3 regions of the Ramlibacter sp. P4_H7 genome follow, and region 2 is predicted to be linked to each of the others. Evidence: predicted binding sites of a transcription regulator. Region 2 holds the regulator's gene; each other region holds the start of a gene.
The links. The regulator LexA, encoded in region 2, represses DNA repair genes until DNA is damaged. The targets are predictions, from matches to a motif close to ACTGTATNNNNATACAGT.
Positions count from the first base shown of each region.

Region 1: recA (recombinase RecA) is a predicted target of LexA. The motif match lies at 4,444-4,461, and genes of this name have one in related genera.
Region 3: imuA (translesion DNA synthesis-associated protein ImuA) is a predicted target of LexA. The motif match lies at 4,494-4,511, and genes of this name have one in related genera.

Region 1 covers NZ_JBFUKP010000002.1:150,810-156,477, reverse strand. Annotated here, with positions in the region: gene AC1DSA_RS03935 (glutathione S-transferase family protein) at 1-170, shown strand, start outside; gene AC1DSA_RS03930 (ethylbenzene dehydrogenase-related protein) at 179-1,501, opposite strand; gene AC1DSA_RS03925 (sensor histidine kinase N-terminal domain-containing protein) at 1,625-3,076, opposite strand; gene AC1DSA_RS03920 (response regulator) at 3,120-3,794, opposite strand; gene AC1DSA_RS03915 (MarR family winged helix-turn-helix transcriptional regulator) at 3,885-4,361, opposite strand; gene recA (recombinase RecA) at 4,514-5,569, shown strand; gene recX (recombination regulator RecX) at 5,585-5,668, shown strand, end outside.
Region 2 covers NZ_JBFUKP010000004.1:203,611-209,278, reverse strand. Annotated here, with positions in the region: gene AC1DSA_RS07935 (3-hydroxyacyl-CoA dehydrogenase) at 1-905, opposite strand, end outside; gene AC1DSA_RS07930 (MFS transporter) at 933-2,078, opposite strand; gene AC1DSA_RS07925 (D-2-hydroxyacid dehydrogenase family protein) at 2,171-3,178, opposite strand; gene AC1DSA_RS07920 (DUF1993 domain-containing protein) at 3,273-3,788, shown strand; gene AC1DSA_RS07915 (hypothetical protein) at 3,769-4,059, opposite strand; gene lexA (transcriptional repressor LexA) at 4,170-4,844, opposite strand; gene AC1DSA_RS07905 (asparaginase) at 4,912-5,668, shown strand, end outside.
Region 3 covers NZ_JBFUKP010000021.1:106,555-112,222, reverse strand. Annotated here, with positions in the region: gene AC1DSA_RS22295 (CoA transferase) at 1-1,214, shown strand, start outside; gene AC1DSA_RS22290 (hypothetical protein) at 1,342-1,935, shown strand; gene AC1DSA_RS22285 (DNA-3-methyladenine glycosylase) at 1,976-2,539, opposite strand; gene AC1DSA_RS22280 (ABC transporter ATP-binding protein) at 2,532-4,382, opposite strand; gene imuA (translesion DNA synthesis-associated protein ImuA) at 4,525-5,259, shown strand; gene AC1DSA_RS22270 (Y-family DNA polymerase) at 5,225-5,668, shown strand, end outside.

The DNA of each region.
Region 1 (5,668 bases), on a different contig from region 2:
GCCCGCTGGATGCCTACGCGCTCACGCTGCTGCGCTGGGGCGGTTTCGCGCAGATCGATCCGACCGGCTTTGCGGCGCTGTGGGCCCACGTGCAGAAAGTGGCCCAGCTGCCCGGCGTCGCCAGGGCGATCGAGCGCGAGCGGCTGCAGCTGAACCTGTACAAGGCCTGAGCGCGGCGCTACCTCAGCGTGGTGGCGCGGACGTCGGCATCGACGCCGATGCCCAGCGACAGCGGGAAGGACACGTGGTGGAAGCGGGTGGTGACGTTGTCGTCATGCACCGCGATACCGATCGTGTAGCGGCCGCCCACCTTGAGCAGCTTGTCGTCGGCATGGCCGGTGTTCAGCTTGCGCCGCCAGACCACCGTATACGTACCATCTTTCCAACTGCCGAATACCGCGTCGTTGTCGGCCGCGGAGCCCGTCGCGTCCACCCGGCTCAGGAGCCGTCCGGGCAGGATGTCGCCCTCTTTCCAGCCTGCATTCGGGTCGTACGCGATGGCGTTCGCTTCGCGCACCAGAGCGGCCGGCTTGCTCGCATCGCCGATGTCGCGCGCCTGTAGCGCCCGGACACCGACCTTGGCCGGGTCGAACATGAACTTCGGGGTCATCGTCTTCTCGTCGATGTTCCCGGAGAACGGGTTCTTGCCGGCGTCGAAGTTGCGGTACTCCAGGACGTAACCGTCGTCGGCCATGCCCACCGGGGCGGAGCGTGCCACCCGCCATTGCATCAGGTCGAGGAAGGCGCCGTCGGCCTTGAGCCGGGCGATTTCCTCGGCGGAGCGCGTCTGGTCCCAGGTGGCCTCCGGCCCGGTGCGGGTCGAGGGCAGGTACTTGCGCACGTCCGATGATTTCAGGCCGGAATCCCCCAGCAGCGGGTGGCGCTTGACCACCTCGCCCACCGCCTGGTTGCGGGTGTCCCGCATGCCGTCGTGGCAGGTGAGCCAGCACCCCTGCTCGGCAAAGCGTGCCACCTTGCCATCGTCCAGCATGATGGAGAAGCGGTCTTCGTACAGCGGCGGCTCGGTGCCCGCACGCACTTTCTTGTCATTGCGGTCGTGCCCGTACCACTTCCAGTTCTGGCCATCGAAGCGCACGTAGTCGTGCATGCGGCCCTCGCGGTTCATCTGCGTTTTCCACTGGGCGCGCAGGTAGAGGTATTCCGCATCGTGCGCGGCCTGGATCTGAAGGTCGACGGTGCCCCTCTTGCCGGCGATCGGCGTCGGCTCCAGCCGCCCGCCTTTCACCAGCTTGTCGCCGAGATCCTTGGTTTCTTCCTCTTCGTGGCAGCTGGTGCAGGCGCGACCTTGAGCGACGCGGGTGTTCGCCTTCTCATGGGCCGGGCTGAGCAGCCATTCATAGGTGGACTCCCCGGGATAGAACAGCGTGACCTTCTTCACCGGGATCGTGCTCCAGGGTAGCGTCTGCGGGTCGGCCGCGAAGCCCGCGGCGCTGGCAAGGAGGAGTGTGGCGGCGACGGCCGTACGGGCGCGATGGCGCATGGTGACCCTTTCTTCCGTGCTGAAAGCTCGTCCTTCAGGCTAGGCCGCGCCGTGGAATGCCTATTGAGCTGGCGCAAGGATGTCGCCTTGCGCGGAATAAACCGGCCGCAGCGGACGTGGCGCTCAGGCCGCGTCGACCGTTTCGCCGGCGGCGGCGTCGAACCGCACGCTGACGCGCGTGCCCGGCGGGGTCTGTCCGGGCCGCGCGTCCTCCACCTCCACCACCGCGTGGTGCTGGCGCGCAATTTCCAGCACGATCGGCAGCCCGAGCCCCGAGCCGTCGACGTTGGTGCCGAGTGCCCGATAGAACGGCTGGAACACCAGCTCGCGCTCGGCTTCGGGGATGCCGGGCCCGGTGTCCTCCACCTGCAGCACCTGCACGCCGCTGAACGGGTCGGCCAGCACCCGCGCCGTGACGATGCCGGGATGCTGGGCGCTGGAGGGCGTGTAGTTCACCGCGTTGTCCAGCAGGTTGCGGACCATTTCCGTCAGCAGCGTCGGATTGCCCTGCAGCGTGACGCCGGAGCCGGGCTGCGCGCCGTCGTAGCCGAGGTCGATGTGCTTGTCCATGGCGCGCGGCACGGTGTCCTGCACGGCGTCGATCGCCAGCGCGGCGAGGTCGCACGGCTGGCGCACCAGCGACTTGCCGCTGGTCTCGGCGCGCGCCAGCGACAGCAGCTGGTTGACCGTGTGCGTGGCCCGCATGCTCGAGCGGCCGATCTGCTTGAGCGACTGCTTCAGCTGCTCCGTGTTCATCTGCTCGCGCTGGGCGAGGTCGGCCTGCATGCGCAGTCCCGCGAGAGGGGTCTTCAATTGGTGCGCGGCGTCGGCCAGGAAGCGCTTCTGCGTCGCAATGGAACTCTTCAGGCGGGTCAGCAGGTCGTTCACCGACGACACGAGCGGCGCGACCTCCAGCGGCACCACCTTCTCGTCCAGGGGGCTCAGGTCGTCCGGCTTGCGCTGGCGGATGCGCTCCTCCAGCTCCGAAAGCGGCTTGATGCCGCGCACCAGCGCCAGCCACACCAGCAGCACGGCCACCGGCAGGATGGCGAGCTGCGGCAGCATCACGCCCTTGATGATTTCGGTGGCGAGCACGGAGCGCTTCTCGCGCGTCTCCGCGACCTGCACCAGCGCCGGTGCGCCGGCGACATCCAGCTTGACCCAGGTGTAGGCCACGCGCACGTCGAGGCCGCGCATCTCGTCGTCGCGGAGGCGCGTCTCGCCGGGGGTGGGCTTCTCGTCCTCGGTCGGCTGCGGAAAGTCGCGCTCGCCCGACAGCAGCTCGCCCTTGGAGCCGAGCACCTGGTAGTAGACCTGGTCGGAATCGTCGGCGCGCAGGATCTCGCGCGCGGGCTGCGGCAGGTTGAACGCGGCGCGGTTGTTGTGGACGGTGACCAGCTGCGCCAGGGCCGTGACGTTGTATTCGAGGGCGCGATCGAAGGGCTTGCCGGCGATGCTTTGCGCCACCAGCCAGGTCAGCGCCAGGCTCACCGGCCACAGCAGCAGCAGCGGCGTGAGCATCCAGTCCAGGATTTCGCCGAACAGCGAACGCTGCTCACGCTGGAAAATCTTCATCGACTCAGTTCAGGGTCCCGCCAGCCCGGGACGCGGCAATGCGTCAGCCCGGGATCTTTTCCAGACAGTACCCGAGGCCGCGCACCGTGGCAATGCGGATCGGGCCCTTCTCGATCTTCTTGCGCAGGCGGTGGATGTAGACCTCGATCGCGTTGTTGCTCACTTCTTCGCCCCACTCGCACAGGCGCTCCACCAACTGGTCCTTGCTGACCAGGCGGCCGGCGCGCTGCAGCAGCACTTCCAGCAGGCCCAGTTCGCGGGCGGACAGTTCGACCATCTTGCCGTCGATGGTGGCGACGCGGCCGGCCTGGTCGTACACCAGCGGGCCATGCTTGATCGTGCTGCTGGTGGCGCCCATGCCGCGCCGCGTGAGGGCGCGCACCCGCGCTTCCAGCTCCGACAACGCGAAGGGCTTGGCCATGTAATCGTCCGCGCCCAGGTCGAGGCCCTTGACGCGCTCCTCGATGGCATCGGCCGCGGTGAGGATCAACACTGGCATGGTGGATCCGCGCGCGCGCAGTTTGCGCAGCACTTCCAGGCCATGCATCTTGGGCAGCCCCAGGTCAAGAATGACGACGTCGAACTCGTTGTTCGTCATCAGCGCCGCGTCGGCTTCCGAGCCGCTGGCCACGTGGTCGACGGCCGCACCCGAGGCGCGCAGGCTGCGCAGCAGGCCGTCGGCCAGTACCTGGTCGTCTTCGGCGATGAGGATCCGCATGCTTGTCTCCTGGAGGTGGGCGTCTTCTTCGCATCCGGACGCTTTGAGCTGAAATTCTAGGCGGCGCATCCGGCCGCCATCTGATGCAGATCAGTCGGACCCGCCTGCGTAGGCCTCCAGCCCGATGGCCACGACCGTCGCCACTTCGGGCCCGACCTCCTGCCGGAACTCGCTTTCCGCCTGCGCAACGGCGTCCTTGAAGGCCTGCAGCCACAGCAGGCCCGTGGGAGTGAAGCGCACCAGGCGGGCGCGGGCGTCCCGCGGGTCGGCCTCGCGGGTGACCAGGCCCCAGGCCTCGCTCTGGTCGACCAGGTCGCCCATGGCCTGCTTGCTCATGCCGGCTTTCTGGGCCAGGTCCGTGAGCCGGGTGCCCCCCAACTCCAGGTGGCGCGTGATGTGGACATGGGCCGCGCCGATCTGGGCCCGCGCGGCAAGGTTGGAGAGGGCCAGCGGCACGTCGACGTTGTGCGCCATCAGGTGGAGCACGCGCTCGTCGAAGCGCCGCATCGCGTGCCCGAGCAGGCGCCCGAGATGGGTCAGTCGCCAACCGTCCTCTTCCATGGTCATGGCGAAATCGTAAGGCAAACTGACCAAAAAACCTGTTGTCCGCTTGGCATCTCGCTCGTTACATTACTGGCCATGCATCCAGCCTGTACTTAAATCCACTGGATGTCGGCCGCAACCCAAACCCACGGAACCGAATGTCAAGGAGAAACGAGATGGATGTCCAAGTCAAAGGAAGCAAGATCGCTCCGGCCGACACCGAGAAGGCCAAGGCCCTGCAGGCTGCGCTCGCCCAGATCGAGAAGCAGTTCGGCAAGGGCACCATCATGCGGCTCGGCGAAGGCGAGAAGATCGAGGACATCCAGGTGGTGTCCACCGGCTCGCTCGGCCTGGACATCGCGCTGGGCGTCGGCGGCTTGCCGCGCGGTCGCGTCGTCGAGATCTACGGCCCGGAATCCTCGGGCAAGACCACCCTCACCTTGCAGGTCATCGCCGAGATGCAGCGCCAGAACGGCACCTGCGCTTTCGTCGACGCCGAGCACGCCCTCGACATCCAGTACGCGCAGAAGCTGGGCGTAAGCGTTTCCGACCTGCTCATCTCCCAGCCCGACACCGGCGAACAGGCACTGGAGATCGTCGACAGCCTGGTGCGCTCCGGCGCCGTGGACCTGATCGTCATCGACTCCGTCGCGGCGCTGGTGCCCAAGGCCGAAATCGAAGGCGAGATGGGAGATTCCCTTCCGGGCCTGCAGGCGCGCCTGATGAGCCAGGCGCTGCGCAAGCTGACCGCCACCATCAAGAAGACCAACTGCATGGTCATCTTCATCAACCAGATCCGCATGAAGATCGGCGTGATGTTCGGCAGCCCCGAGACCACCACCGGCGGCAACGCGCTGAAGTTCTACGCCTCCGTGCGGCTGGACATCCGCCGCACCGGCACGATCAAAAAGGGCGAGGAAGCCATCGGCAACGAGACCAAGGTCAAGGTGGTCAAGAACAAGGTGGCACCCCCATTCAAGACCGCGGAATTCGACATCCTGTTCGGCGAGGGCATCAGCCGCGAGGGCGAGGTCATCGACATGGGCGTCGGTGCGGGCGTGCTGGAGAAGTCGGGCGCCTGGTACGCCTACAACGGTGAAAAGATCGGGCAGGGCCGCGACAACGCGCGGGAGTTCCTGCGCGAGAACCCCGAGCTGGCACGCGAAATCGAGAACAAGGTGCGCGCGTCGCTGGAGATCCCGCTGCTGCCGGCCGACGCGGTCGCTGAATAAGGCGCGGCTGCAGGCATGGGCTTCGGCCAGATCTCGCTCAAGGGCCGCGCGCTGAAGCTGCTCGCGGCCCGCGAGCATTCCCGGCGCGAGCTGGAGCGC
Region 2 (5,668 bases):
TCGACCTTCGGGGCAGCGGGTTCGGCCGGCACCTGCGCCTTGCCCTCGACGTAGCGGTAGAAGCCTTCGCCGGTCTTGCGTCCCAGCACGTTGCCGGCGACGCGCTGCGCCGCGATGACGCTGGGGCGGTAGCGCGGCTCGTCGTAGTACTGGCGGAAGATGGACTCCATCACCGGATGCGAGACGTCGAGGCCGGTCAGGTCCATCAGCTCGAACGGCCCCAGCCTGAAGCCCACCTGGTCGCGCAGGATGCGGTCGATGGTGGCGAAATCGGCCACGCCTTCGCCCGCGATGCGCAGCGCCTCGGTGTTGTAGCCGCGGCCGGCGTGGTTGACGATGAAGCCCGGCGTGTCCTGGGCCTGCACCGGCGTGTGGCCCATCTGCCGCGCATAGGCGGTGAGGCCTTCGCACACCGCGGGATCGGTCTTGATCCCGGCGATCACTTCCACCACCTTCATCAGCGGCACCGGATTGAAGAAGTGGTAGCCCGCCACGCGCTGCGGCCGCTGCAGCTTGGCCGCGATGGCGGTGACGGACAGCGAGGAGGTGTTGGAGGCGAGCACGGCATCGGCGCCGACGATGACCTCCAGTTGCGCGAACAGCGACTGCTTCACGTCGAGCCGCTCGACCACCGCCTCGATCACGAGGTCGCAGTCGGCAAGGTCGCCCAGGCTGGCGGCGCTGCGCAGCCGCTCCTTGGCGGCCTGCACGGCGCCGGCGTCCATGCGCCCCTTCTCCTGCAGCCGGTCCCACTGCGCGCCCAGTTCCTGGATGGCGCGCTCGACCGCGGCCGGCTGGGTGTCGTACAGCCGCACGACACTGCCTGCCTGCGCGGCGATCTGCGCGATGCCGCGTCCCATGGCGCCAGATCCGGCGACGCCGACCGTCTTGAAACGTGTCTCCATCGGGCCATTATCGGGGCCCGGCGGGACTCACACTCCGCGGCGGGTGTAGTGGGTCGCCAGGGCGCTGGCGGCCATGGCGGCCAGCAGGCCGAGGACGCCGGCCCAGGGCAGCGAATCCATGCCGCCGCGCGTGATGAGCCAGCCGCCGCTGGCCGCGCCGATCGCCTGGCCCGCGTACATGGCGGACGAATTGAGCGCCACCGACGCAGCCGCCAGCGGCGGCGCGATGCCCACCAGCCGGGCCTGCTGCGCCGAGTTGGAGGAGAAGCAGCCCAGCGCCCACGGAATGCTCACCAGCGCCGCCAGCCACAGCGTGGTGCCCAGCGGGAACAGCGCGAGGCTGATCGCCATGAGCACGATGCCCACCATCACCGAGCGCGGCGCGCCGACGCGGTCGATGTAGCGCGACATCACCATGTTGCCCACCAGGCCGAAGGCGCCGAACCACATGAAGTACAGGCTGAGCGCACCGGGCGTGATGTCCAGCCTCTGCTTGAAGTAGGGCGCGAAATAGGAGAACTGCACGAACTGGCCCGCGGCGTACAGCACGGTCACGGCCACGGTCGTCATGAGCGCCCGGGACCGGAAGGTTTCCTTCCAGGCTGCCGCCGACAGCGCCGGCGGCTTCACGCCATCGGGCATGGAGCGCCAAACCCAGGCCGCGGCGACGACGCTGAGCAGGGCCACCACGCCGAACGCGCTGCGCCAGCCCAGCGTGCCGCCGACGAACGCGGCGATCGGCATGCCCAGCACCGAGGCCACGGACCAGCCGAGGAAGATGAAGGTGATCGCGCGTCCGCGCTGTTCGGGCGGCACCAGCAGGCCCACGCAGGCCGCGGCCTGCGGCGTGAAGATGGCGGGAGCCAGCAGGGCCAGCACCCGCAGCGGCAGCAGGAGCGCGAAGCCGGGCGCGAGGGCGCAGGCCAGGTGCAGCAGCGCGTACCAGAGCATGGACAGGGCCAGCAGGCGCCGGCGGTCCCATCCCGCCACCAGGGCGGCGCACAGGGGCGCGCCCAGGGCCATCAGCACGGCGCCGGCCGTGATCAGCTGGCCGGCGGTGGCCACCGAAATCGCCAGCGAACTGCTGATGTCGTTGAGGGTCCCCGGCACCGTCATCACGCCGGTGCCGATCACGAAGTTGCCGAACAGCAGCGGCCACAGCACGGACGGCATGGCCGGACGGTCCGTGGCGGCGAGGGCGGTGGTGGTCGACAAGGGCGGGGTCCCTCCGGATGGCGGCGCATCATCCGCCATTTGGGAAGACCCTAGCGGCGTACCTGCAAGGCGCCGGGGTTCACGATGTTCGTGGGCGTGCCCTTGATGTAGTTGACGACGTTGTCGAAGGCGGCGCCGAAGTACAGCTCGTAGCTTTCCTGCTCGACGTAGCCGATGTGCGGCGTGCAGATGCAGTTTTCCAGCCGCAGCAGGGCATGGCCCTGCAGGATGGGTTCGCTCTCGAACACGTCGATCGCCGCCATGCCGGGGCGGCCGCGGTTCAGTGCGGCGATGAGCCCCTCGGGCTCAATCAGTTCGGCCCGCGAGGTGTTCACGATCATCGCCGTCGGCTTCATCCGGTTGAGGTCCTCCAGCTTGACGACGCCGAAGGTCTCCTCGTTCAGGCGCAGGTGCAGGCTGAGCACATCGCTTTCGGTGAAGAGCGCCTCGCGGCTGGGCGCGGCCAGCAGGCCGTCGCTGAGCGCCTTGGCGCGCGACTCGGGACTGCCCCACACCTGCACGCGCATGCCGAAGGCCTTGCCGTAGCCGGCGACCAGCTGGCCGATCTTGCCGTAGCCCCAGATGCCCAGTGTCTTGCCGCGCAGCACCATGCCGACGCCGAAGTTGGGCGGCATGGAGCCCGACTTCATCCCGGACTGCTGCCAGGCGCCGTGCTTGAGGCTGCTGATGTACTGCGGCAGGCGGCGCATGGCCGTCATGATCAGCGCCCAGGTCAGTTCCGCCGGGGCGATGGGCGAGCCCACGCCTTCGGCCACGGCGATGCCGCGCTCGGTGCAGGCTTCGATGTCGACGTGCGCGCCGACCCGGCCGGTCTGGGAGATGAGCTTCAGGCGCGGCAGCTTTTCCACCAGCTGGCGGGTGATGTGGGTGCGTTCGCGGATCAGGACGATCACGTCGGCATCCCGCAGGCGCACGGAAAGTTGGCCGATGCCCTTGACGGTGTTAGTGAAGACTTTGGCCGGATAGGCTTCCAGCTTGGACGCGCACTGCAGCTTGCGGACCGCGTCCTGGTAATCGTCGAGGATCACGATGTTCATCCCCGCGATTGTGCCTCGGCGCATGCCCGGCCGTCGGCGGGGCTGTTGCCGGGGCGCTAGCATCGCGGGTTCACCCCCACAAGGAGACTCTCGAATGGCGATGTCGATGTACACGGCCAGCGTGCCGTTGTTCCAGCACATGCTGCGCAACCTGATCCACATCCTGGACAAGGGCGGGGCCAACGCGCAGGCGCGCAAGATCGATCCCGCAGTGCTGGCGGCCGCCCGCCTGGCGCCGGACATGCTGCCCTTCACCCGCCAGATCCTGATCGCCTGCGACGGCGCCAAGAACGGCGTGGCGCGCATCTCGGGCGTGGAGGCCCCGAAGTTCGAGGACAACGAGGCGACCTTCCCGGAGCTGAAGGCCCGCGTGCAGAAAACGCTGGACTTCCTGGCCACCGTGCCCGCCGCCAAGGTGGACGGCACCGAGGACAGGGAGATCACCTTCCCGGTCGGCCGCGACACCACCCGGACGATGAAGGCCCAGGCCTACCTGACGACCTGGGTGCTGCCCAACTTCTTCTTCCACGTCACGACTGCTTACGACATCCTGCGCCACAACGGCGTGGACCTGGGCAAGACCGACTACCTCACGGGCGGGCAGCGCTGACGGATTCCTGGGCGGCGAGGCGTTCGAGCTCCGCGCAGACGTCCGCCAGCCGCCCGGAGATGACCATGCGCCCCGCCACCGCGCGCGGCGCGCTCGGCTCCAGCACGCGCACGACGCGCAACGGCATGGCCGGGCGCGATGCCGCCATGCGCTGAACGGGCGCTGGCACCGCAACGCGGGGCACGGGTGCGGGACGCGGGGCGAGCCAGGCGGCGAAGGCCTGCAGGCGCGCGAACAGGTTGGCCAGGGGAAAGAGGAATGCGGTTGCCATGTGACAGCTCCTGTCGGAAAGACACAGGCAGGATTGGTTGGACATGCGGCGGCCGCAGGGTGATGGCGACCGCTCGCCATACGCCTGCCACCTGCGGAAGCCGCGGGGATTTACATCAGCATGGTGTTGCGGATCAGGCCGACGGCCACGCCCTCGACCTCGAAGGGCTCGCCCGGTTCCACCACGATCGTGGGGTAGTCCGGGTTTTCCGCGTGCAGTTCGATCAGGTGCTTGTTGCGCCGGAAGCGCTTGACCGTCACGTCCTCGCCCAGGCGCGCGACGATGATCTGGCCGTTCTTCGCGTCCTTGGTGGCCTGGACCGCGAGCAGGTCGCCGTCCATGATGCCGGCGTCGCGCATCGACATGCCACGCACCTTGAGCAGGTAGTCGGGCCGCCGCTGGAACAGCCCGCTTTCGACGTAGTAGGTCTGGTCGACGTGTTCCTGCGCCAGGATCGGCGAGCCGGCGGCCACGCGACCGATGAGGGGCAGTGCCAGCTGCGCCAGCCCCTGCAGCGGCAACTGGAACTGCTTGACGCGTGATTCGTGGATGGAGCGCAGGGCCTCGCTCTGCAGGCGGATGCCGCGCGAGGTGCCGCTGACGAGTTCGATGACGCCCTTGCGCGCCAGCGCCTGCAGGTGCTCTTCTGCCGCGTTCGCGGACTTGAAGCCGAGCTCGGCCGCGATCTCCGCGCGGGTGGGCGGCGCGCCGGTGCGCGCGATGGCGCTCTGGATCAGGTCCAGAATCTGTTGCTGGCGGGCTGTCAGCTTCGGTGTGTCCATCATGGGGCGGGCTCCGGCTGGTTACTGTGTTGATATCCAGTATCTGTATTTTTAAACAGTTTGGACGGGAATGCAAGTGAGTCGCAGAAGAATCGTCGTCCTGGGCACCGGCGGCACCATCGCCGGCCGTGCCGCCTCCGCCGCGGACAACCTCGGGTACCGCGCGGGCGAGGTGGGTGTGCAGGACCTGCTGGCGGGCCTGCCGGCGGCAGCGGACGTGGAACTGCACGCCGAGCAGGTGGCGCAGCTCGATAGCAAGAACATGGACTTCGCCACCTGGTGCAAGCTGGCGCAGCGCTGCATGCATTGGCTCGCGCAGCCCGAGGTCGCGGGCATCGTCGTCACGCACGGCACGGACACCATGGAGGAAACCGCCTTCTTCCTGCAGTCGGTGCTGGCGCCGGCGAAGCCGGTGGTGCTGACCGGCGCGATGCGCCCGGCGACGTCCTCGGCGCCGGACGGCCCGCAGAATCTCACGGACGCGATCGCCGTGGCGGCCTCACCGCTGGCGCAAGGCGTGTGCGTCGTGTTTGCGGGCGCGCTGCACGGCGCCGCGGACGTGCAGAAGGTGCACGGCTACCGGCTGGATGCGTTCTCCTGCGGCGACGCCGGCGCGCTGGGCTACGTGGAAGAAGGCCGGCTGCGCATGTTGCGCGCGTGGCCGCAGGGGCCTGCGCTGCGCGATGCCGCATCGCTTCCGCAGCCCGAGGCGTGGCCCAGGGTCGAGATCGTCATGAGCCATGCGGGCGCCGGCGGCGCGATCGTGCGGGCCCTCGCGGCGGATGGCGTGAAAGGCCTGGTCGTAGCCGCCACCGGCAACGGCACCG
Region 3 (5,668 bases), on a different contig from region 2:
AGCTCGGGCACGTCCGCGGCACGCCTCGCCAGTCGGTGCAGGTGGACGCCGTGCATGCGGCCGCCGAGTGCGTCGGCTGGTTCAGCATCGACGGCCGCGTGCCGGAGCTCTGGGACAAGTTCTCCGGCCTGTACCGCACCGGCGATGGCTGGGTGCGGGTGCACGCGAACTTCCGCCACCACCGCGACGGCGCGCTGCGCCTGCTCGGGCTGGATCCGGCGAATGCCGAACGCCGCGACGCGGAAGCCGCGATGCTGCAATGGAAGGCGCTGGACTACGAGGAGGCGTCGGCCCGCGCGGGCCTGGTTGCCGCGGCGCTGCGCAGCTTCGCGCAATGGGACGCGAGTCCGCAGGGCCAGGCGATCGCGGCGTCGCCGCTGTTCACGATCACTCGGATCGGCGACGCGCCGGCCCGGCCGCTGCCGCCCCTGTCCGCCGAACAGCCGCCGCTGGAGGGGGTGCGCGTGCTGGACCTCACCCGCATCCTGGCGGGACCGGTCGGCGGACGCGCGCTCGCGGCCTATGGCGCCGACGTGATGCTGGTCAACGCGCCGCAGCTGCCCAACATCGAAGCGATCGCGGACACCAGCCGCGGCAAGCGCTCGGTCCTCCTCGACCTGCGCGACGCGGCCGACCGCGAGCACATGGATGCATTGGTGCAGGGCGCGCACGTGCTGGTGCAGGGCTACCGTCCCGGCGCGTTGCGGCAGCTTGGCTACGGGCCGGAGGATGCCGCGCAACGCTGCCCCGGCCTCGTCTATGTGTCCTTGTCCGCCTACGGCGCGCAAGGACCCTGGCGCGAACGCAGGGGCTTCGATTCGCTGGTCCAGACCGCGATGGGTTTCAACCTCGCGGAGGCCGAGGCCGCAGGCGACGCGTCCCGCCCGCGGCCGTTGCCGATGCAGATCCTGGACGAGGCGACGGGCTACCTGATTGCCCTCGGTGCCGCCGCCGCGCTCGCGCGCCAGCAGTGCGAAGGCGGCAGCTGGCACGTCGAAGTCGCGTTGGCTCGAACGGGCCAATGGCTGCGCCAGCTGGGTCCGGTTGATGGGGGCTTCGGCGTGCAGAAACCGGAGCTCGCGCGCTTCCTGGAAACGACGTCTTCCGCCTGGGGAACGCTGTGCGGCCTGTGGCACAGCGCCCAGCTCGGCCGCACTCCCGCGCGCTGGCGCCGCCCGTCGGAGCGGCCCGGGGACTCGCTGCCCCGCTGGTAACTTCCCATGGCCGCGCGGGATGCGCGCTGACAGGCGTTCACTCGCTTGGCCTGCGCACCGGGCGGAACTCGTGACTCATCATGCGGCCATCCAGGATCGCGCCGCGGTTGCGCACAAAGGGCACGCCATGAAACTGAAACTCGGACTCCTCATCGGGCTGCTGCTGGCCGGTGCCAACGCCATGGCCTGCTACACCGTCTACGACGCGAACAACCGCGTGGTCTACCGCGGGCCCGACGCCCCGGTGGACATGAGCCTGCCGCTGCGCGAAGCGCTGGCCGGCCGCTTCGCCGGCGGCGCCAGCATGGTGTTCGACCAGGGCGCTGCGTGCGCGCCGGTCGCCATCGCCCAGGTCGCCCGCACCGCCGTGCCCACGGTTCCGGCCAACACGATCCGCATGGAGCGCACCGGCCGGCAGATCTCGCCTTCCAGCGCCGCGCCGCTGCTGACCGACCGCCAGACGGCGCAGCGCCAGAACCTGCCGTACACCGTGATGTCCGGCGACGTGGTGATGGTGCCCGGCTACGCCGCGGCCCGCGCGGACCTGCCGCACTTCACCGTGATCCCGGCCGACACCGCGGTGGCGCGCACGGCCATGCCGCCCACGGCGTCGATGGGCGCCGGGCCCGCGGTCCGCGCGCAGACGGTGATCACCGAGATGCGCAATCCGCCCGTGACCATCATCGAGCAGGGCGGCAACGTCTCCGTGCAGCGCTACTGAGGCAGACCCTCGGCCCGGGATCGCCGGCGAGGGACGAAGATCAAAATCGCCGGCTCACGAAGGGCGAGCCCGCGAGGCCGAAGCGCCACGCCACGTCCGCAGCCTTGCTGATGCCGATGCGGGGACCCACCACCACGTCGTACTGCCGCTCGGGGGCCAGCACCTCGAACGGCTTCTGGTCGAGCCGGTGGCCGTTGAAGTCGTGCACGATCGCCAGCGCCTGGCCCACACGCCCCGGCCCCGAGCAGAGCAGGCGCACGTCGTGCAGGCCGCGCCGCTCGCACATCACGTCGATGCCCTGCAGCGGCTCCAGTGCGCGGATCAGCACGCCGGCGCCGTGGCCGTCCTCGCGGCAGACGAAGTTGAGGCACCAGTGGATGCCGTAGGAGCGGTAGACATAGGCGCGGCCCGGCGGCCCGAACATCGCGCGGTTGCGCGGCGTCGGGCCCGAATGGCTGTGCGAGGCCGGGTCCTCGCGGTCGTAAGCCTCGGTCTCGACGATGCGGCCGCCCACGCCGTCCACCAGCAGCACGGAGCCGATCAAGAGGCGTGCGACCTCGGGCGCATCGCCGCGGAAATCCGCCGGGCGCAGCCGCCTAGGCATCCGCCAGCTCTTCCGGGTTGTCCTCGCCCAGGAAGCCGCCGCTCTGGTGCGACCACAGGCTGGCGTAAAGGCCGCCCTGCGCCAGCAGCTGCTGGTGCGTGCCCTGTTCGACGATGCGGCCCTGGTCCATCACCACCAGCCGGTCGAGCGCCGCGATGGTGGACAGGCGGTGGGCGATGGCGATCACCGTCTTGCCGCGCATCAGTTCCTTCAGGCTCGCCTGGATCGCGGCTTCCACTTCGGAGTCGAGCGCGCTGGTGGCTTCGTCCAGCAGCAGGATGGGCGCGTCCTTGAGCATCACGCGGGCGATCGCGATGCGCTGGCGCTGGCCGCCCGACAGCTTGACGCCGCGCTCGCCCACGTGCGCGTCGTAGCCGGTGCGCCCGTGCGGATCGGTGAGCGTGGCGATGAAGCCGTGCGCCTGCGCGCGCCGCGCCGCCTGCACCATCTCTTCCTCGCTCGCCGTGGGACGGCCGTACAGCAGGTTGTCGCGCACCGAGCGGTGCAGCAGCGAGGTGTCCTGCGTGACCATGCCGATGCTGGCGCGCAGGCTGTCCTGCGTGACGCCGGCGATGTCCTGGCCGTCGATCAGGATGCGGCCGCCCTCCAGGTCGTAGAAGCGCAGCAGCAGGTTCACCAGCGTCGACTTGCCCGCGCCCGAGCGGCCGATCAGGCCTACCTTCTCGCCGGGCCGCACCACCAGGTCGAAGTCCTCCATGATGGGCTGCGGCTTGCCGTAGCCGAAGCGCACCTGGTCGAAGCGGACCTCGCCGCGCGTCACCTGCAGCGGCCGGGCGTCCGGCGCGTCCAGCACCAGCCGGGGACGGGTGAGGGTGCCGATGCCGTCCTGGATGGTGCCGATGGCCTCGAACAGCGACGCCATCTCCCACATCACCATGTGCGACATCGCGTTGACGCGCAGCGTCATCGAGGTGACCGCGGCGACGGCGCCGGGGCCCACCTGGCCCTGCGTCCACAGCCAGATGCCGTAGCCGCAGGCGGCGATGATCAGCCCCACCACCAGCGAGTGGTTGACGAACTGGAAGGTGGTCACCAACCGCATCTGGCGGTGGCCGGTGTTCATGAACTCGGTCATCGCCTGGCGCGCGAAGCCGGCCTCGCGCTGGGTGTGCGAGAACAGCTTGACCGTCGCGATGTTGGTGTAGGCGTCGGTGATGCGGCCGGTCATCAGGGCCCGCGCATCGGCCTGCGCCTTGCCGATGCGGCCCAGCCGCGGCACGAAGTAGCAGCAGGACGCCGCGTACAGCGCCAGCCAGCCGATGAAGGGCAGCATCAGCCGCGTGTCGAAGCTCCCCGCCAGCAGCAGCACGGTGACGAAGAACACGCCGGTGCTGATGATCACCTCGACGGTGGTGAACAGCATCTCGCGCACCGCCAGCGCCGTCTGCATCACCTTGGTGGTGATGCGCCCGGCGAAGTCGTCGGAGTAGAAGGACAGGCTCTGCCCCAGCATCATGCGGTGGAAGTTCCAGCGCAGCCGCAGCGTGAAGTTGATGGCGAGCGTCTGGTGCTTGATGAAGCTGTGCGCGACGGTGAGCGCGATGCTGCCGAGCAGCACCCCGGCGAACAGCAGCATGGCGCCGCGCTCCTGCTGCCACAGCTGGTCGGGCCGGGTGTTCGCCAGCCAGTCGACCACGTGGCCGAGCGCGGCGAACAGCCAGGCGTCGAACAGCGCGCCCAGCGTGCTCAACACGGCCATCAGCAGCAGGTAGCCGCGGGTGCCGGCCGTGCAGGCCCACACGAAGGAAAAGAAGGTCCTGGGCAGTTCCGGAGGCTCGGCTTCCGGATAGGGATGCAACAGTTTCTCGAACAGCCGGAACAAGGGGAGGGGGCTCCTTCAGGGGACTGGCGACGGGCGAAAGCGGCAGTATTGACGGAATCGCGGGGATGGCCACGCGGGCGGCTCCGGATGGCTTCCAGGGCCAGGCAAAACACTGTATAAACAAACAGTCATTTTCCTTGCCATGAACGCCCCCCGTCCCCAGCCCGACCTCGTCCTGCCGCCCCAGGTGTGGCGCGGCCGCGAGCTGGCGCAGGCGCAGGAAAAGACCCTGTCCACCGGCCACGCGCTGCTCGATGCGCAGCTGCCCGGAAGCGGCTGGCCGCTCGGCAACCTGGTCGAGATCCTGCAGCGCGAGGCCCAGCAGCATGTCTGGCAACTCGCGGGGCCGGCGCTGGCCGAGGCCATGCGCCGCACGCGCGATCCCGCCGTGCTGGTGCATCCACCTTACCAGCCTTTCGGGCCTGCGCTGCGCGAGCAGGGCATCGTTCCCGAGCACCTGCTGTGCGTGCAGGCGGAGCCGCCGGCCGCGCGCCTGTGGGCGACCGAACAGGCGCTGCGCTGCGCCGACGTGGGCGCCGTCTTCGCCTGGCTGCCCCGGGCCCGAGCCGAGGACCTGCGCCGGCTGCACCTGTGCGCGCAGGGCGGCGACAAACTGCTGCTGGTGTTCCGCGGCCTCGACGCACGCGACCAGTCGTCCCCCGCGCGCGTGCGGCTGCTGGTGCAGGGCTGCGATCCCATGGAGGTGCTCGTCCTCAAGCGCAGGGGGCCGCCCCTGCTGCAGCCCCTGCGGCTGCACGCGCAGCCGCAGAAATTGTCGGCGCTGCTGGCCGCCCGCAAGGCGCGCCGCCCAGCCGTGTCCCTCCCCACCTTCACCGGATCGCATGTACTGGATCGCACTCCTTCCCTCGCGCAATGAGGACGCGACGGCCTGGGGGTGGCGCGCCTTGCAGTACACGCCCCGGGTCGCCGTCGTCGACGAGGCCCTGCTGCTGGAGGCGGGCGCCTCCGAGCGCCTGTTCGGTGGCCGCAGGACGCTGCTGCGCTCCCTGCTGAAGGGGCAGGAGGAACTCGGCTACGAGGCCTGGGCGAGCGGGCCCACGTCGCTGGTCGCCCTCTCGCTGATGCGCCTGAAGCGCCGAGGCGATGCGCGTCCGGCGGACCTGCCCGACGGACTGCCGCTGGACAGCTTCACCGCGGCGGCACCGCACCTGCACACGCTGGAGCGCATCGGCTGCACGACGTTCGGGCAACTGCGCAGGCTGCCGCGCGCCGGACTCAGCCGCCGCTTCGGCGCGGGACTGCTGCAGGCGCTGGATGCCGCCTGC